Regions from separate parts of the Streptomyces lunaelactis genome, predicted to be linked through region 2. Evidence: predicted binding sites of a transcription regulator. Region 2 holds the regulator's gene; the other holds the start of a gene.

The links. The regulator HspR, encoded in region 2, represses chaperone genes until heat shock. The targets are predictions, from matches to a motif close to TTGAGNNNNNNNNNCTCAA.
Region 1: a site for HspR is predicted at 4,500-4,518, ahead of lon (endopeptidase La). Genes of this name have one in related genera too.

What each region holds. Positions count from the first base shown of each region.
Region 1 covers NZ_CP026304.1:5,776,784-5,784,220, reverse strand. Annotated here, with positions in the region: gene SLUN_RS26845 (helix-turn-helix domain-containing protein) at 1-958, shown strand, start outside; gene SLUN_RS26840 (trypsin-like serine protease) at 1,037-1,948, shown strand; gene lon (endopeptidase La) at 2,072-4,477, opposite strand; gene SLUN_RS26830 (protealysin inhibitor emfourin) at 4,671-5,141, shown strand; gene SLUN_RS26825 (rhomboid-like protein) at 5,106-5,906, opposite strand; gene SLUN_RS26820 (spermidine synthase family protein) at 6,143-6,820, shown strand; gene SLUN_RS26815 (response regulator transcription factor) at 6,924-7,437, shown strand, end outside.
Region 2 covers NZ_CP026304.1:4,623,688-4,631,124, reverse strand. Annotated here, with positions in the region: gene clpB (ATP-dependent chaperone ClpB) at 1-360, opposite strand, end outside; gene SLUN_RS21370 (pyridoxamine 5'-phosphate oxidase family protein) at 540-947, shown strand; gene SLUN_RS21365 (Rieske (2Fe-2S) protein) at 1,123-1,443, opposite strand; gene SLUN_RS21360 (helix-turn-helix transcriptional regulator) at 1,833-2,816, shown strand; gene SLUN_RS21355 (heat shock protein transcriptional repressor HspR) at 3,074-3,517, opposite strand; gene dnaJ (molecular chaperone DnaJ) at 3,519-4,706, opposite strand; gene grpE (nucleotide exchange factor GrpE) at 4,737-5,384, opposite strand; gene dnaK (molecular chaperone DnaK) at 5,381-7,234, opposite strand.

The DNA of each region.
Region 1 (7,437 bases), 1.2 Mb from region 2:
CTACGAGGCACTGCTCAAGGAACGGGCCGCCGGGGCCGAGGAGTTGGCAAACCTGCTGGGACTGCCGCGCGAGCGTCTTGACCGGGCGCTCGGCCATCTCGTCGAGCACGGACTCGCGCTGCCCGCGATCGAGGGCGGACTGCCGCACCCGGCCGCACCCGCGGCCGCCATCCGTACGCTGATCCACCGCCGTCAGGCCGAACTCCACTTACGGTCGGCGGAGTTGGAGCGATTACGGATGAGCGCGGACCAGCTCGCGGGCCGGCTGATGTCCGGGTCGCCCAGCGCCCCCGAGGGCGGCATCGAGGTGGTGACCGGACTGCGGGCGATCGGCGAACGGGCGGAGTATCTGCTGGCGTCGGCCGAGCACGAGGTGGCGATCCTGGACCGGCCGCCGTATGTGAAGGGCCCGCACGGGGACGGCGGCTCCCGCTCGCCGGCGCTCGATATCGACGCCCTCCTGGACCGGGGAGTGGAGGTGCGGACCGTACTGGACCGGGACGGCCTCTCCTATCCCGGCCGGATGCGCTCGCTGACCACCCTCGCCGAACGGGGTCTGCGGGCGCGGGTCGCCACCGGAGTCCCCACCAAACTGATCGCCGTCGACCGGCGGATCACCCTCCTTCCGCCGAGCGACGCGACCGACCCGACGGCCTCCGCGCTGGTGATCGGCGACGCCCTGCTGCGTAACGCGCTGGTGCCGCTCTTCGAGACGGTCTGGGAGCGGGCCACTCCGCTGGGCTGTTCGGGCAGCGGCGGCGGCTCGTTGCCCAAGGCGCAGAAAGAACTGCTCGGGCTGCTCGCCGCGGGCCTCAAGGACGAGGCGATCGCACGCCGCCTCGGCGTCCATGTGCACACCGCGCGGCGCAGGATCAGCCGGCTGCTCGAGACGCTGGGGGCCGAGACCCGCTTCCAGGCGGGGGCGCAGGCGACACTCCGGGGCTGGCTGGACGGATGAGCGTGCGTGCCAGGGCACGCGAGCCCGGCAAGATCCGAAGGACACGCCCTTCGGGCGGCAACCGGGCAAGATGGCCGGATGACGTGGCACAGCCGTACGAGCCGAAGCAACAGAGCCAGTGGAAGCGGCGGAAACAGCCGCACGAGCGGCACCGGCGGCACGATCAGAGGACTCGTGTGGCCCGCCCTGGCCGTGCTGGCCGTCGCCCTGACCGGCTGCGCCGGGCCCGCGTCCTCGGCGACACCGCCGCCCAGAGCCACCGGCTCCCCCGGGTCTCCCGGCGTGCGGGCCGCAGCGCCCGATCCGCGGTCCTCGGCGACGCCCTTCGCCGGGGCCTCCTCCGTCGGCGTGCTGATCAACGAGGACGGCGACCACTTCTGCACCGCGAGCGTCGTGGACAGCCCGAAGGGCAATGTCATCGCCACCGCGGCGCACTGCCTCCAGGACGCTGGCGGCGGGCCGTCCTTCGAGCCGGGCGATCTGGAGTTCGCGCCGGGGTTCTCGGGCAAGGGCAAGGGGACGTATCCGTACGGACGCTGGAAGGTCGGCGCCATCCACCTCGACGACCGGTGGACGGACGACGACGAGGACTCGGAGGCGGCCGACTACGCCTTTCTGACGCTGGCGCCGGACGCGAAGGGCCGGCAGGTGGAGAAGGTCGTGGGCGGCGCGGTCCCCGACTGGTCCTCCCGGCCCGAGCGCCGGGTCACGGTCGTCGGCTACCCCAACGCGGCGCACAACCCCGGCAACCGGCCCATCGCCTGCACCACCGAGGCCCGGCCGGACGAGGAAATTCCGGGGACGCTCGTCATGGAGTGCGCGGGCTTCTGGGACGGCACGAGCGGCGGCCCCTGGCTCGCGGACTACCGGGACGCGAAGCATCAGGGCCGGCTCATCGGCGTACTGAGCGGGGGCGACACGGACAGCGAGTCGACATCCTCGCTCTTCGACGACCATGCGCGTGAGCTGTACGAACAGGCCGCGGGCTGAGTGGACTTGCCGGGGTCCTGCGGACAGCACTCGGGCCCGGCGGTGTGTGTCACACCGCCGGGCCCGTGAGCGTGGCCCCTGAGCCGGGCCCGCGAGGCGGGCCGAGCTTCGGCCGTCAGACCGTCAGGCCGCCGCCGCCACCGGCACCTCGGCCGGTGAGAGGGCGATCTCCAGGACCTGGCGGACATCCGTCACCGGGTGCACCTCCAGCGTGTCCAGGATCTCGGCCGGGACGTCGTCCAGGTCCGCCTCGTTCCGCTTCGGGATCACGACGGTCGTGATGCCCGCACGGTGCGCGGCAAGCAGCTTCTGCTTCAGCCCGCCGATCGGCAGCACCCTCCCGGTCAGCGACACCTCACCCGTCATCGCCACATCCGTACGCACCTGGCGTCCGGAGAGCAGCGACGCGAGCGCCGTCGTCATCGTGATGCCCGCGCTCGGGCCGTCCTTGGGGACCGCGCCCGCCGGGAAGTGGATGTGCGCTCCCCGGTCCTTCAGATCGGCGACCGGCAGCTCCAGTTCCGCGCCGTGCGAGCGCAGGAAGCTCAACGCGATCTGCGCGGACTCCTTCATGACGTCGCCGAGCTGACCGGTCAGGGTCAGTCCCGCCGCGCCCGTCTCCGGGTCGGCCAGTGAGGCCTCGACGAAGAGGACGTCGCCGCCCGCGCCGGTGACGGCGAGGCCGGTGGCCACGCCGGGCACCGCGGTACGGCGCTCGGCCGGGTCCTGGGCGGACTCGGGCACGTGGTGGGGCCGGCCGATCAGCTTGCGCAGTTGCTCCGCGCCGATCGTGAACGGCAGCTCCTGTTCGCCCAGTTCGTGCTGGGCCGCCACCTTGCGCAGCAGCCTGGCCACCGAACGCTCCAGGTTACGGACGCCCGCCTCCCGGGTGTACTCGCCCGCCAGCTTGCGCAGCGCCGAGTCCTCCAGGGTCACCTCGCCGGGCTCCAGGCCGGACCGCTCCAGCTGACGCGGCAGCAGGTGGTCCCGGGCGATGACGACCTTCTCGTCCTCGGTGTAGCCGTCCAGGCGGACCAGCTCCATACGGTCGAGCAGGGCCTCCGGGATGGCCTCGATGACGTTCGCCGTGGCGAGGAACACCACGTCGGACAGGTCGAGTTCGACCTCCAGGTAGTGGTCCCGGAAGGTGTGGTTCTGCGCCGGGTCCAGGACCTCGAGCAGAGCCGCGGCCGGGTCGCCGCGGAAGTCCGAGCCGACCTTGTCGATCTCGTCGAGCAGGACGACCGGGTTCATCGAGCCGGCCTCCTTGATGGCGCGGACAATACGGCCCGGCAGCGCGCCGACGTACGTACGCCGGTGGCCGCGGATCTCCGCCTCGTCCCGTACGCCGCCGAGCGCGACCCGGACGAACTTACGGCCCATCGCGTGCGCGACGGACTCGCCGAGCGAGGTCTTGCCCACGCCGGGCGGGCCCACGAGCGCGAGCACCGCGCCTCCGCGCCGCCCGCCGACCACTCCGAGCCCCCGGTCGGCGCGCCGCTTGCGCACCGCGAGGTATTCGGTGATCCGCTCCTTCACGTCCTGCAGGCCCCAGTGCTCGGCGTCGAGGATCGTCCTGGCGCCCTGGATGTCGTACTCGTCCTCGGTGCGCTCGTTCCACGGCAGTTCGAGGACGGTGTCGAGCCAGGTGCGGATCCAGGAGCCCTCGGGCGACTGGTCACTGGAGCGCTCCAGCTTCTCGACCTCCTTGAGGGCGGCTTCCCGCACCTTCTCGGGGAGGTCGGCGGCCTCGACGCGCGTCCGGTAGTCGTCGGACTCCTCCTCGCTGTCCCCGCCGTTGATCTCGCGCAGCTCCTTGCGTACGGCTTCGAGCTGGCGACGCAGCAGGAACTCGCGCTGCTGCTTGTCGACGCCCTCCTGGACGTCCTTGGCGATGGACTCGGCGACATCCTGCTCGGCGAGGTGCTCGCGCAGCTGCTCGGTGGCGAGCTTGAGGCGGGCCACCGGGTCGGCGGTCTCCAGCAGTTCGATCTTCTGGGCGGTGGTCAGGAACGGCGAGTAGCCGGAGTTGTCGGCGAGCTGCGAGACGTCGTCGATCTGCTGGACGCGGTCCACGACCTGCCAGGCGCCGCGCTTCTTCAGCCAGTTGGTGGCGAGTGCCTTGTACTCCGTGACGAGCTCGCTGACCGAGCCCGGCAGCGGGTCGGGCGCGCTCTCGTCGATCTGGACACCCTCGACCCAGAGCGCGGCTCCGGGGCCGGTGGTGCCGGCGCCGATCTTCACGCGGCCGCGGCCGCGGATGAGCGCGCCGGGGTCGCCGTCGGAGAGCCTGCCCACCTGCTCGACGGTGCCGAGCACGCCGGTCCCGGCGTACGTGCCGTCGATACGCGGAACAAGGAGCACCCTGGGCTTGCTTGCACCACTGGAGCGGGCGGCGGCCTGGGCGGCCTCCACCGCGGCTCGTACATCGGTGTCGGACAGGTCCAGCGGTACCACCATTCCGGGCAGCACGACCTCGTCGTCGAGCGGCAGCACGGGCAAGGTGAGCGATGTGGACGTCGAAGCCATGATCTCCCCTTCGGCAGTCAAGTTGAGCTATGTGGACTCAATGCATGACGCCGCCGAGATGTTCCCCGAGGCCTGTTCGCCGTCAGCGATCAGCTCTGAGCGATCAGCTCTCGGGGGACCTGGTCCCAGGGCCTGTGCAGCCTCTTCCTCAACCCGTCGGCCCGATCGGCCCACCCCGGGCGATACTGCGCGCATGCGACCGATGACACGGACCCGGCTCTGGTGCGCTGCGGCGGGTGTGCCGTTGGCCGTCGCCCTGACGGCGGGGTGCGCGGGCGGTGATGCCGGGCCGGCAGGCCGCCCCGCGCCCGCCCCTTCGGCGTCGGCGAACCCCGCTCCCGTGCAGCCGCTGGTCGAGCTGACGGTCACCGGCGGCTTCGCGGGCGTGCGCAATCGGCTGCTGGTCCAGGACGACGGCACGTACAGCACGTCCTCGAGGACCGGGGCGGTACGGACCGGCCGGATGAGCCGGGCCGAACTCACCGAGCTGCGCCGGGCGCTGGAGAAGGCGGACTTCGCGCACCTCCCCCGCGAGGCCACGGGCAGCCCGGTCGCGGACGGCTTCAGCTACCGGCTCACATACGCCGGTCACACCGTCACCACCGACGACACGACACGGCTGCCGGGCCTACGCGAGGTGTTCGCCGCGCTCCCGGACGGCTGACGCCTTCCGCCGCGAGGCGCTGCGTACCAGGGGCCAGCAGGCGATCCCGGACAGCAGCGCCAGCGGATGGCCCCAGTTGGTGAGCGGATCCGTGAAGGCCAGCAGGTCCTGGAGGAGCATCAGGGACACGAACCCGAGCAGCGTCCCGCGCAGGACCGGGGTGAGCAGTCCGGCCAGGGCGCCGATGCTCGCCATCAGGCCGAAGCTGATGCCGTAGTCGAGGCGGTGCAGCGAGCTGACGGGCAGGTGGCCGGCCACCACGGAGAGCCCGACCGGGATCTCGGTGGCGAGCGTCGCCGCCACATGACCGCCCAGGAAGACGCCGGCCGTGCGCCGGCCACCGATGCGGCGCTCCAGCGCGGTAAGTGTGAAGAAGAAGGCGACGGCGTACGGCGACATCAGTCCGCCCGCCACCCACAGCGCGCTGGCGCCGAGAACGAGCAGGGGCGTGTCCGCCAAATGGGCGACATCCGTGCTGGAGCCACGAAGCAGCGCGGAGACCGTCGCCGGGTCGCCGTAGTCCGCGAAGAGCGAGGTGGCGAGCAGCACGACGATGTAGCCGAAGGTGAACGGAGTCCCGGTGGGCGTCGGCAGCAGCTGGACGAGCCGCCGCCACGCGGGCCGTCCGACCTGCGGGGCCGCCGGGACGGGGGCGGCGACGGAGGCCGTGACCACCGGCGCCGTCGGCCGGGGCGTCCGCTGGGCCGGAATACCACCCAGCAGCTCCTGGCCCGTGGCCCGGTCTCGCGTAGTGAGCTGATCCACCGCGTGAGGCCCCTTTCATCAAGCCCCCGGACAACCCCCACCCAACGCGATCACCCTCACCCCCGTCTATGACCTGCGCCACACGAGGCAACCTTCGTACCGCCTCGGGCGTCGTGCCCGCGTCAGGTCGCGGCGACCCGGGCCGCGAAGAGCCCGCAAACCATTTGTCCCACTCGCCCCATCCCGCGAGGATGGCCACCCGTACGCGTCCCGCCAGCCGCCCGGAGGCCACCGCCATGCCGCTTCAGACCGAGCGCACCCTCACCCTCGACCGGCGCGAGGGGCCCCACGGCGAGGTCGCACTGCGGCAGCGTGGCGAGCACCACGAGATCATCGCCAACGGGTGCTTCCTGATGGACACCTCCGACGGCCGCTCCGAGCGGCTCCTCGTCGATGCCGCCCTCGACGCGCTCGGCGACCGTCCCGCGCCGTCCCTGCTCATCGGCGGCCTCGGCGTCGGCTTCTCCCTCGCCCGCGCCGCCGCCAACCCCCGCTGGCGGCATATCGCCGTCGTCGAGCGCGAACAGGCGATCATCGAGTGGCACCTCACAGGGCCCCTCGCCGCGATCTCCCGCGACGCCCTCGCCGATCACCGCAGCGTGATTCTGCACACGGACCTCGTCGCGTACCTCCGCACCACTACGCACCGCTACGACGCCCTCTGCCTGGACATCGACAACGGACCCGGCTGGACCGTCACCGACGACAACGAAAACCTCTACTCACCGGCCGGACTAGCCACCTGTCAGGGCCGGTTGGAGCCGGGCGGAATCCTCGCCGTATGGTCCGCGCAGCCCTCGCCCGCTTTTGAGGATGCGTTGCGGAATGCCGGATTCAGCGGGGTTCGGACGGAAGAGATCCGGGTTGCCCGAGGCGTACCGGACATGGTCCACCTCGCCGTTCGCCCTGCGTAGCCGGGACGCCGCCAATGCCCTTACGCTGCTGACCTACACACGGGATCTACCTCAGCATCCACATCAGCATGCAGCTCGCGAGAACGCGTACAGGGGCGGGGCCATGGAGCAGACACACACCACGCACAACGGAGGAGCGGCCACGCCCGGCGCCCAGCGCCGGGTGCTGGTCGTCGAGGACGACGCGACGATCGTCGATGCCATCGCCGCCCGCCTCCGGGCGGAGGGCTTCGTGGTGCAGACAGCCGTGGACGGCCCCGCCGCCGTCGACGCCGCCGAGGCCTGGCAGCCCGATCTGATGGTCCTCGACGTGATGCTGCCGGGCTTCGACGGCCTCGAGGTCTGCCGCCGCGTCCAGGCGCAGCGCCCGGTCCCGGTGCTGATGCTCACGGCGCGCGACGACGAGACCGACATGCTGGTCGGCCTCGGTGTCGGCGCGGACGACTACATGACCAAGCCGTTCTCGATGCGGGAGCTCGCGGCCCGGGTGCATGTGCTGCTGCGCCGCGTGGAGCGGGCCGCGCTCGCCGCGGTGACGCCGCGCAGCGGGATCCTGCGCCTCGGCGAGCTGGAGGTCGACCACGCCCAGCGCCGGGTCCGGGTGCGCGGCGAGGACG
Region 2 (7,437 bases):
GCCCTTCGCGGCGGTGCCGACGAGCAGATGCTCGGTGGAGATGTAGTCGTCCCCGAGCTCCTTGGCCCGCTGCGCGGCGTCGGCGATGACGGCGAGCAGCTCGCGGTTGGGCTGCGGCGGCGCGACGGTCGACCCGGCCACGCTGGGCTGGGCGGTCAGCACGCGCTCCGCCCCGGACCGTACCGCGACCTGGTCGGCCTCGACGGCGGCCAGCAGATCAGTGATGTTCTCGTTGTCCGCGCCCGCGAGCAGCGCGAGCAGCAGATGCGCGGGGGTCAGGTCGGGATGCCCCTCGGACACGGCCCGGCTGGTGGCGGCGTTGATCGCATCCCGGCTCTTGTTGGTCAGCTCGGCGTCCACGTGCGCTCTCTCCTCCTTGCTGATGGCCTGCGCTGATGCGGCTCTTCCTTCAATACTGACTCATTCAACCTGCACAAAGTTGAGTGTATTCCACTCAACTATTCCTCTCAACCAGCCGCCTCGAACGAGAAGACGGGGATGGCGGGACGGACGATCGCCGCCACATCTACCCTCTGACCATGGCCATCGACGTACGCGACCCCAGCCCCGAATACCTGGCGTTCTGGCGTGAATACCATCTGTGCACCCTCACTACACAGCGCCCGGACGGCAGTCCGCATGTCGTGCCGGTGGGAGTGACGTACGACCCCGAGGCCGGGCTGGCCCGCGTCATCACGAACAAGAGCAGCACGAAGGTGGCCAACATCCTGGCCGCGCAGCGGCAGGGCGGGGCACGCGTGGCCGTGTGCCAGGTCCACAGAGGCCGCTGGGCGACGCTGGAGGGGCGGGCGACCGTACGCACGGAGAGGGAAGCCGTCGAGGACGCGGTACGGCGTTACGCGGAGCGCTACGAGCGCATGCCGGCGCCCAACCCGGACCGGGTGCTCATCGAGATCGCCCTGGACCGGGCGCTCGGGCGGGGCTGACGCGGCGGCCCCTTACCGGCGTGCGGAGTCGGCGACCCCTTACCGGCGCGCGGAGTTCACGTGCGGTCGGCCTCGCGTACGGAAAAAGCACAGCGGCGCCATCGCGTTTCAGGTCCACGATGGCGCCGCTGTGTGGGGGAAGCGCCCGAGCGATTTACAACGACGGGGGAACCGCTCAGGCACTGCGGGGGGTGGCGGTGGTGGCGTCGGGCTCGGCCAGCTGGTGATCGCGCTGGTCGAGATTGACGAAAATCATGCCGTACCGGATGGCACAGCGGACGGGCTGCGGAGCTCCACGGGGCCGGCGAAGGCACCGATAGGCACGGACGTCCTCGTCCTCCTCGCGCGCCACGACTATCGGCTCTCCGAACAGGGTGACCATCAACGAGTCGCCACGGTGGGGGATTGCCGTGACGAGGTCGATGAAATGCCACCCCGATCTGTAAGCCGTAGCCATCTCGCGCCGGAAGGTCCGGTCGTCCGGTGGAACGGTCATGCGTCAGTGCGGGCCGGAGCGACACCCCAAGAGGGCTCACCGGACTTACCCGCCACAACGTCCGCGGGAGCAACGCCCCACGAAGGCTCACCGGGCTTACCCGCCACAACGTGCGCGGGAGCAACGCCCCACGAAGGCTCGCCGGGGGTCGCCGTCACCGCGTGGGCGGGAGAGCTACCCCAGGAGGGCTCACCGGAGGCCACCGCACCGAGCGCGGCCGCCGCTATGGCAAGAGCACAAAGAGCACGAAGCGTCCTAGACATGGGTGATCTCCACCTCTATTGATCATTCCTCCTCCCCCGCGCATAAGACGATGTCTCACTCCGAACGCTTGCACCAGCGACGGCAGGCATCATGTTCCTGTAATGCAGGAGCCTGAGGGGGTACATATGCCATCAAGAGAGGGTGAAACGGGACACCCTCATGCAGACGGCGAGCTGTGCGAAGCGGGGAAGGTTCTCTACATCACCGCTCTGCGGACCGGGCGAATAGCCCGGTCAGAGGCGGAATCCACACCCTGCCTCTTCGATCTCGCCCTGCTGCACCCGGATCCCGACGACGCTCAGTGGCTCCGCCCGGTTCCGCCGACCACTGCGCTGACACAGCTGATACACCCCATTGAGCGGGAGATCCAAGAGCGCCGACGCCGAACTGTCGCTCTGACCGACGCTCTTGAGCCATTCATGGCGTTCAGCGCTCAGAACTCCACCGTCCCACAAGGGATCACCGTCCTCGAGGGTCTCAACCGCATCAACACAACCCTCGACCAGGTCACCGCAGACTGCACCGAGGAGCTTCTCACGGTCCAGCCCGGCAGTGGGCGACAGCCGCACATCCTGGAGAAGGCGCTGCGCCGCGTGGAGCCGCTCATCCACCGCGGCGTACGGATGCGCACCCTCTACCAGCACACGGCCCGCCACCACCCGGCGACTTTGTCCTACATGGAGGCGGTAGGTCCGGCCGGGGTCGAGGTGCGGACGCTCGAGGAGATCATCGACCGCCTGATCATTGTCGACCGGAAAGTGGCCTTCATACCGGCAAGTAGCGATCGCCTCTCGGCACTTGAGCTACGGCACAAAGGCATCGTCGAGTATCTCGTCGGCGTCTTCGAGCAGTTCTGGCTGCACGGCATCCCGTGGGAGGAACAGGTCTCGTACGGGCCCCAGCTGGACGGCGTCACGGGCGTCCAGCGCTCGATCGCCAAACTGCTGGTCGAGGGCCATGTCGACGAGGCCATCGCCCGGCGCCTGGGGATGAACGTCCGCACCTGCCGCGCACACATCGCCAAGCTGGGCTCGGCGCTGGGCAGCGGCAGCCGCACCCAACTCGGCTATCTCATCGCGCAGTCGGGGATTCTGGAGCACGAGGGCTGACCGCGAGCGCCCCGGCGTCCGCCGACCCGCCGGCGCGCGCCCCGGACCCGTGCCGCCGGTGCGCCGGCCGACGGTCCCGCCGCGCCGTGACGCCCGGCGCGGCTGTGCGAGCGCGAACGCGGCGAACCGGAGCGTGTCCAGGCCACCCTCATCCTCTCCTGAGGCTGACCGGTCCTCGGCCGGGCCGCGAGCCGCATACGCCGAAGGGGCGGGAGAGCGACTCGCTCTCCCGCCCCTTCGGCCGTACAACTCTTGTCCTACTCAGGCCGCTTGGGGCGCCAGACCACCAGCGCGCTCGCCTGCTGCGCATCCTGGTACGGCACGAGATCGCGCCGGTAGGAGGCGTGCACCTGGGCTTCGCGCTGCTGCATCGCCGCCGCCGCGCCCTCGACGGCCGTCGACAGCTCGGCGACCCGCTGCTGGAGCGCCGCGACCTGGTTCTCCAGTTCGATGATGCGCTTGATGCCGGCCAGGTTGATGCCCTCGTCCTGCGACAACTGCTGGACGGTGCGCAGCAGTTCGATGTCGCGGGCGGAGTAGCGCCGGCCCCGGCCCGCGGTGCGGTCCGGGGAGACCAGACCGAGCCGGTCGTACTGACGAAGGGTCTGCGGATGCAGGCCCGAGAGCTGCGCCGCCACCGAGATGACGTACACCGGCGACTCTTCGGTCAGTTCGTAGGGATTGCGACGGCGTCCGTCCATCTCATGCTCCCTTCGCGGCCTGGAACAGCTCGGCCCGCGGGTCATCCGCCGCGGTGGCTTCGCGGTAGGCCTCCAGCGCTTCCTTCGCCTTGTCGCTCAGCTCCTTGGGGACCACGACCTCGACGGTGACCAACAGGTCGCCGCGGGAGCCGTCCTTGCGGACAGCGCCCTTGCCGCGGGCACGCATCGTACGGCCGTTGGGTGTCCCCGCGGGCAGCTTCAGCGTGACAGGGGAACCGCCGAGGGTCGGCACCTTCACCTCGCCGCCGAGCGCCGCCTCCGTGTATGTGACGGGCACGGTGACCGTGAGGTTGTCGCCCTTGCGGCCGAAGACGGGGTGGGCGCCGACATGCACGACGACGTACAAGTCGCCGGCCGGGCCGCCCCGTTCACCGGGAGCGCCCTTGCCGCGCAGCCGGATCCGCTGGTCGTCAAAGACGCCGGCGGGGATACGGACCTGCATGGTGCGCGAGGAGCGGGCGCGCCCGCTCCCCTTGCAGACCTCGCAGGGGTCCTGCGCGATCAGCCCACGGCCCTTGCAGTCCACGCACGGGTCGGTGAGCGAGAAGGAGCCGCTGCCGCCGCGCGAGACCTGGCCGGTGCCGACACAGGTCGGGCAGACCCTGGGCGTGCCGTTCTTGTCGCCGGTGCCCGCACACGCCTTGCAGGGCGCCTGGCTGGACATCCGCAGCGGGACCGTGGCTCCGTCGACCGCCTCGGTGAAGCTGAGCGTCACCTCGGACTCGATGTCCTGGCCGCGGCGCGGCTGCGTACGCGTACCGGTGCCGGCGGCGCCGCGGTTGAACAGGCCGCCGAACACATCGCCGAGACCGCCGCCGAAGCCTCCGGCGCCGCCACCCTGCGGTCCGCCCTGGGCACCCCCGAAGAGGTCGCCCAGGTCGAAGTTGAAGGAGCCACCGGGGCCGCCGGGACCCGCCCGGAAGCCGCCGTTGCCGAAGAGCGAGCGCGCCTCGTCGTACTCCTTGCGCCGCTTGGGGTCGCCGAGGATGTCGTTGGCCTCGGAGATCTCCTTGAAGCGCTCCTCGGCCTTGGCGTCACCCTTGTTGGCGTCCGGGTGGAACTCGCGAGCGAGCTTCCGGTACGCCTTCTTGATCTCGGCCTCGGTGGCGTCCTTCGGGACGCCGAGAACCTTGTAGTAGTCCTTCTCGACGAAGTCCTTCGTACTCATCGACGTCCCTCCTCTCGGACGATCATGGCGTCAGCCCTCTTCCGGGCCACCGCTCTCCTCGTCGTTTACCGACTCTTCCTTCGCGAGGGTCGCGCCCGGCTGGGGCTCGGCCACCGCGACCCGCGCGGGACGTATGATCCGCTCGCCGATGCGATACCCCGGCTGCAGGACCGCGACGCACGTGGTCTCGGTGACATCCGGCGCGTAACTGTGCATCAGCGCTTCGTGGATCGTCGGGTCGAAGGGCTCGCCCTCCTTGCCGAACTGCTGCAGGCCCATCTTGGCGGCCGCCGTCTCCAGAGACTCGGCAACCGACTTGAACCCGCCCACCAGCTCCCCGTGCTCGCGGGCACGGCCGATGTCGTCGAGCACCGGCAGGAACTCGGTCAGCAGGCTCGCCGTGGCGATCTCCTTGACCGTGACCCTGTCGCGCTCCACACGACGGCGGTAGTTCTGGTACTCGGCCTGGAGCCGCTGGAGGTCCGCCGTGCGCTCGTTGAGCGCCATCCGGACCTGGTCCAGCTGAGCCGTCAGGCCTGCGATCTTTGCTGCGTCCCCTGCCGGGGCCGCCGGGCCCTCCTTCTCGGAGGACTCGGCGGTTTCGGCGGCGTCGTCAGGTGTAACGCCGGAGGGGACGTCGGGCTTCTCGTCGAAGTTGCCCGGGGTCTCCTCCGTCACGCTGCACCGTCCTTCTTCGGCTTCTCGTCGTCCACGATCTCGGCGTCGACGACATCGTCCTCGGCCTGGGGCTGCTCAGCGCCGCCCTCGGCGCCGGCGGCCGCGCCACCCTCGGGGGCGGCGTTGGCGTACATCGCCTGGCCGAGCTTCTGGCTGACCGCGGCGACCTTCTCGGTGGCCGTACGGATCTCGGCCGTGTCCTCGCCCTTGAGCTTCTCCTTCAGCTCGGTGAGCGCGGTCTCGACCTCGGCCTTGACGTCACCCGGGACCTTGTCCTCGTTGTCCTTGAGGAACTTCTCGGTCTGGTAGACGAGCTGCTCGCCCTGGTTGCGGGATTCGGCGGCCTCGCGGCGACGGTGGTCCTCGTCCGCGTACTGCTCGGCCTCCTGGCGCATGCGGTCGACCTCGTCCTTCGGCAGCGAGGAGCCGCCGGTGACGGTCATCTTCTGCTCCTTGCCCGTGCCCAGGTCCTTCGCGGTCACGTGCATGATGCCGTTGGCGTCGATGTCGAAGGCGACCTCGATCTGCGGCACCCCGCGCGGGGCCGGCGGCAGACCGGTCAGCTCGAACATCCCGAGCTTCTTGTTGTACGCCGCGATCTCGCGCTCGCCCTGGTAGACCTGGATCTGCACGGACGGCTGGTTGTCCTCGGCCGTCGTGAAGATCTCGGACCGCTTGGTCGGGATCGTGGTGTTGCGCTCGATGAGCTTGGTCATGATGCCGCCCTTGGTCTCGATACCGAGGGACAGCGGGGTCACGTCGAGGAGCAGGACGTCCTTGACCTCACCCTTGAGGACACCGGCCTGGAGGGCGGCGCCGATGGCGACGACCTCGTCGGGGTTCACACCCTTGTTGGCGTCCTGGCCGCCGGTGAGCTCCTTGACGAGCTCGGCGACGGCGGGCATCCGGGTCGAGCCGCCGACCAGGACCACGTGGTCGATCTCGGACAGCTGGATGCCAGCGTCCTTGATGACGTTGTGGAACGGGGTCTTGCAGCGGTCGAGCAGGTCCGCGGTGAGCTGCTGGAACTGAGCCCGGGTGAGCTTCTCGTCCAGGTGCAGCGGGCCCTCGGCGGACGCCGTGATGTACGGGAGGTTGATGGTCGTCTCGGTCGAGGACGACAGCTCGATCTTCGCCTTCTCCGCGGCCTCGCGGAGACGCTGGAGAGCCATCTTGTCCTTCGACAGGTCCACGCCGTGACCATTGGCGAACTGCTTCACCAGGTAGTCGACGACGCGCTGGTCCCAGTCGTCACCACCGAGGTGGTTGTCACCGTTGGTGGCCTTCACCTCGACGACGCCGTCACCGATCTCGAGCAGCGAGACGTCGAAGGTGCCGCCACCGAGGTCGAAGACGAGAATGGTCTGGTCGTCCTTGTCCAGGCCGTAGGCCAGGGCGGCCGCAGTCGGCTCGTTGACGATACGCAGGACGTTCAGGCCCGCGATCTCGCCGGCTTCCTTGGTCGCCTGGCGCTCGGAGTCGTTGAAGTACGCCGGGACGGTGATCACCGCGTCGGTGACCTTCTCGCCGAGGTAGGACTCCGCGTCGCGCTTCAGCTTCTGCAGGATGAAGGCGCTCATCTGCTGCGGGTTGAAGTTCTTCCCGTCGAGCTCGATCTTCCAGTCGGTGCCCATGTGGCGCTTGACCGACCGGATGGTCCTGTCGACGTTGGTGACCGCCTGACGCTTCGCAACCTCGCCGACCAGCACCTCACCGTTCTTCGCGAAGGCGACGACGGACGGCGTGGTCCTGGCACCCTCGGCGTTGGTGATGACGGTGGGCTCGCCGCCCTCCAGAACGCTGACGACGGAGTTAGTTGTGCCCAGGTCGATGCCGACCGCACGTGCCATTTCAAACCTCCAGCTGACTTGAGTGAATCTGGCTCAAGGATGCACGACCGAGTTGGATGAGTCAACAGACCTGAGTCGCCCCCACTCAACTTTTATCCCGCGCTTACGTGCACCCTTGCCGCACCCGGGCTCCGCCGGGGGCCTGTTGGGGTTCTCGGCGACCGCGCGCGTGGCGCACCGGTTCGCATGACCTTCATCTGCGA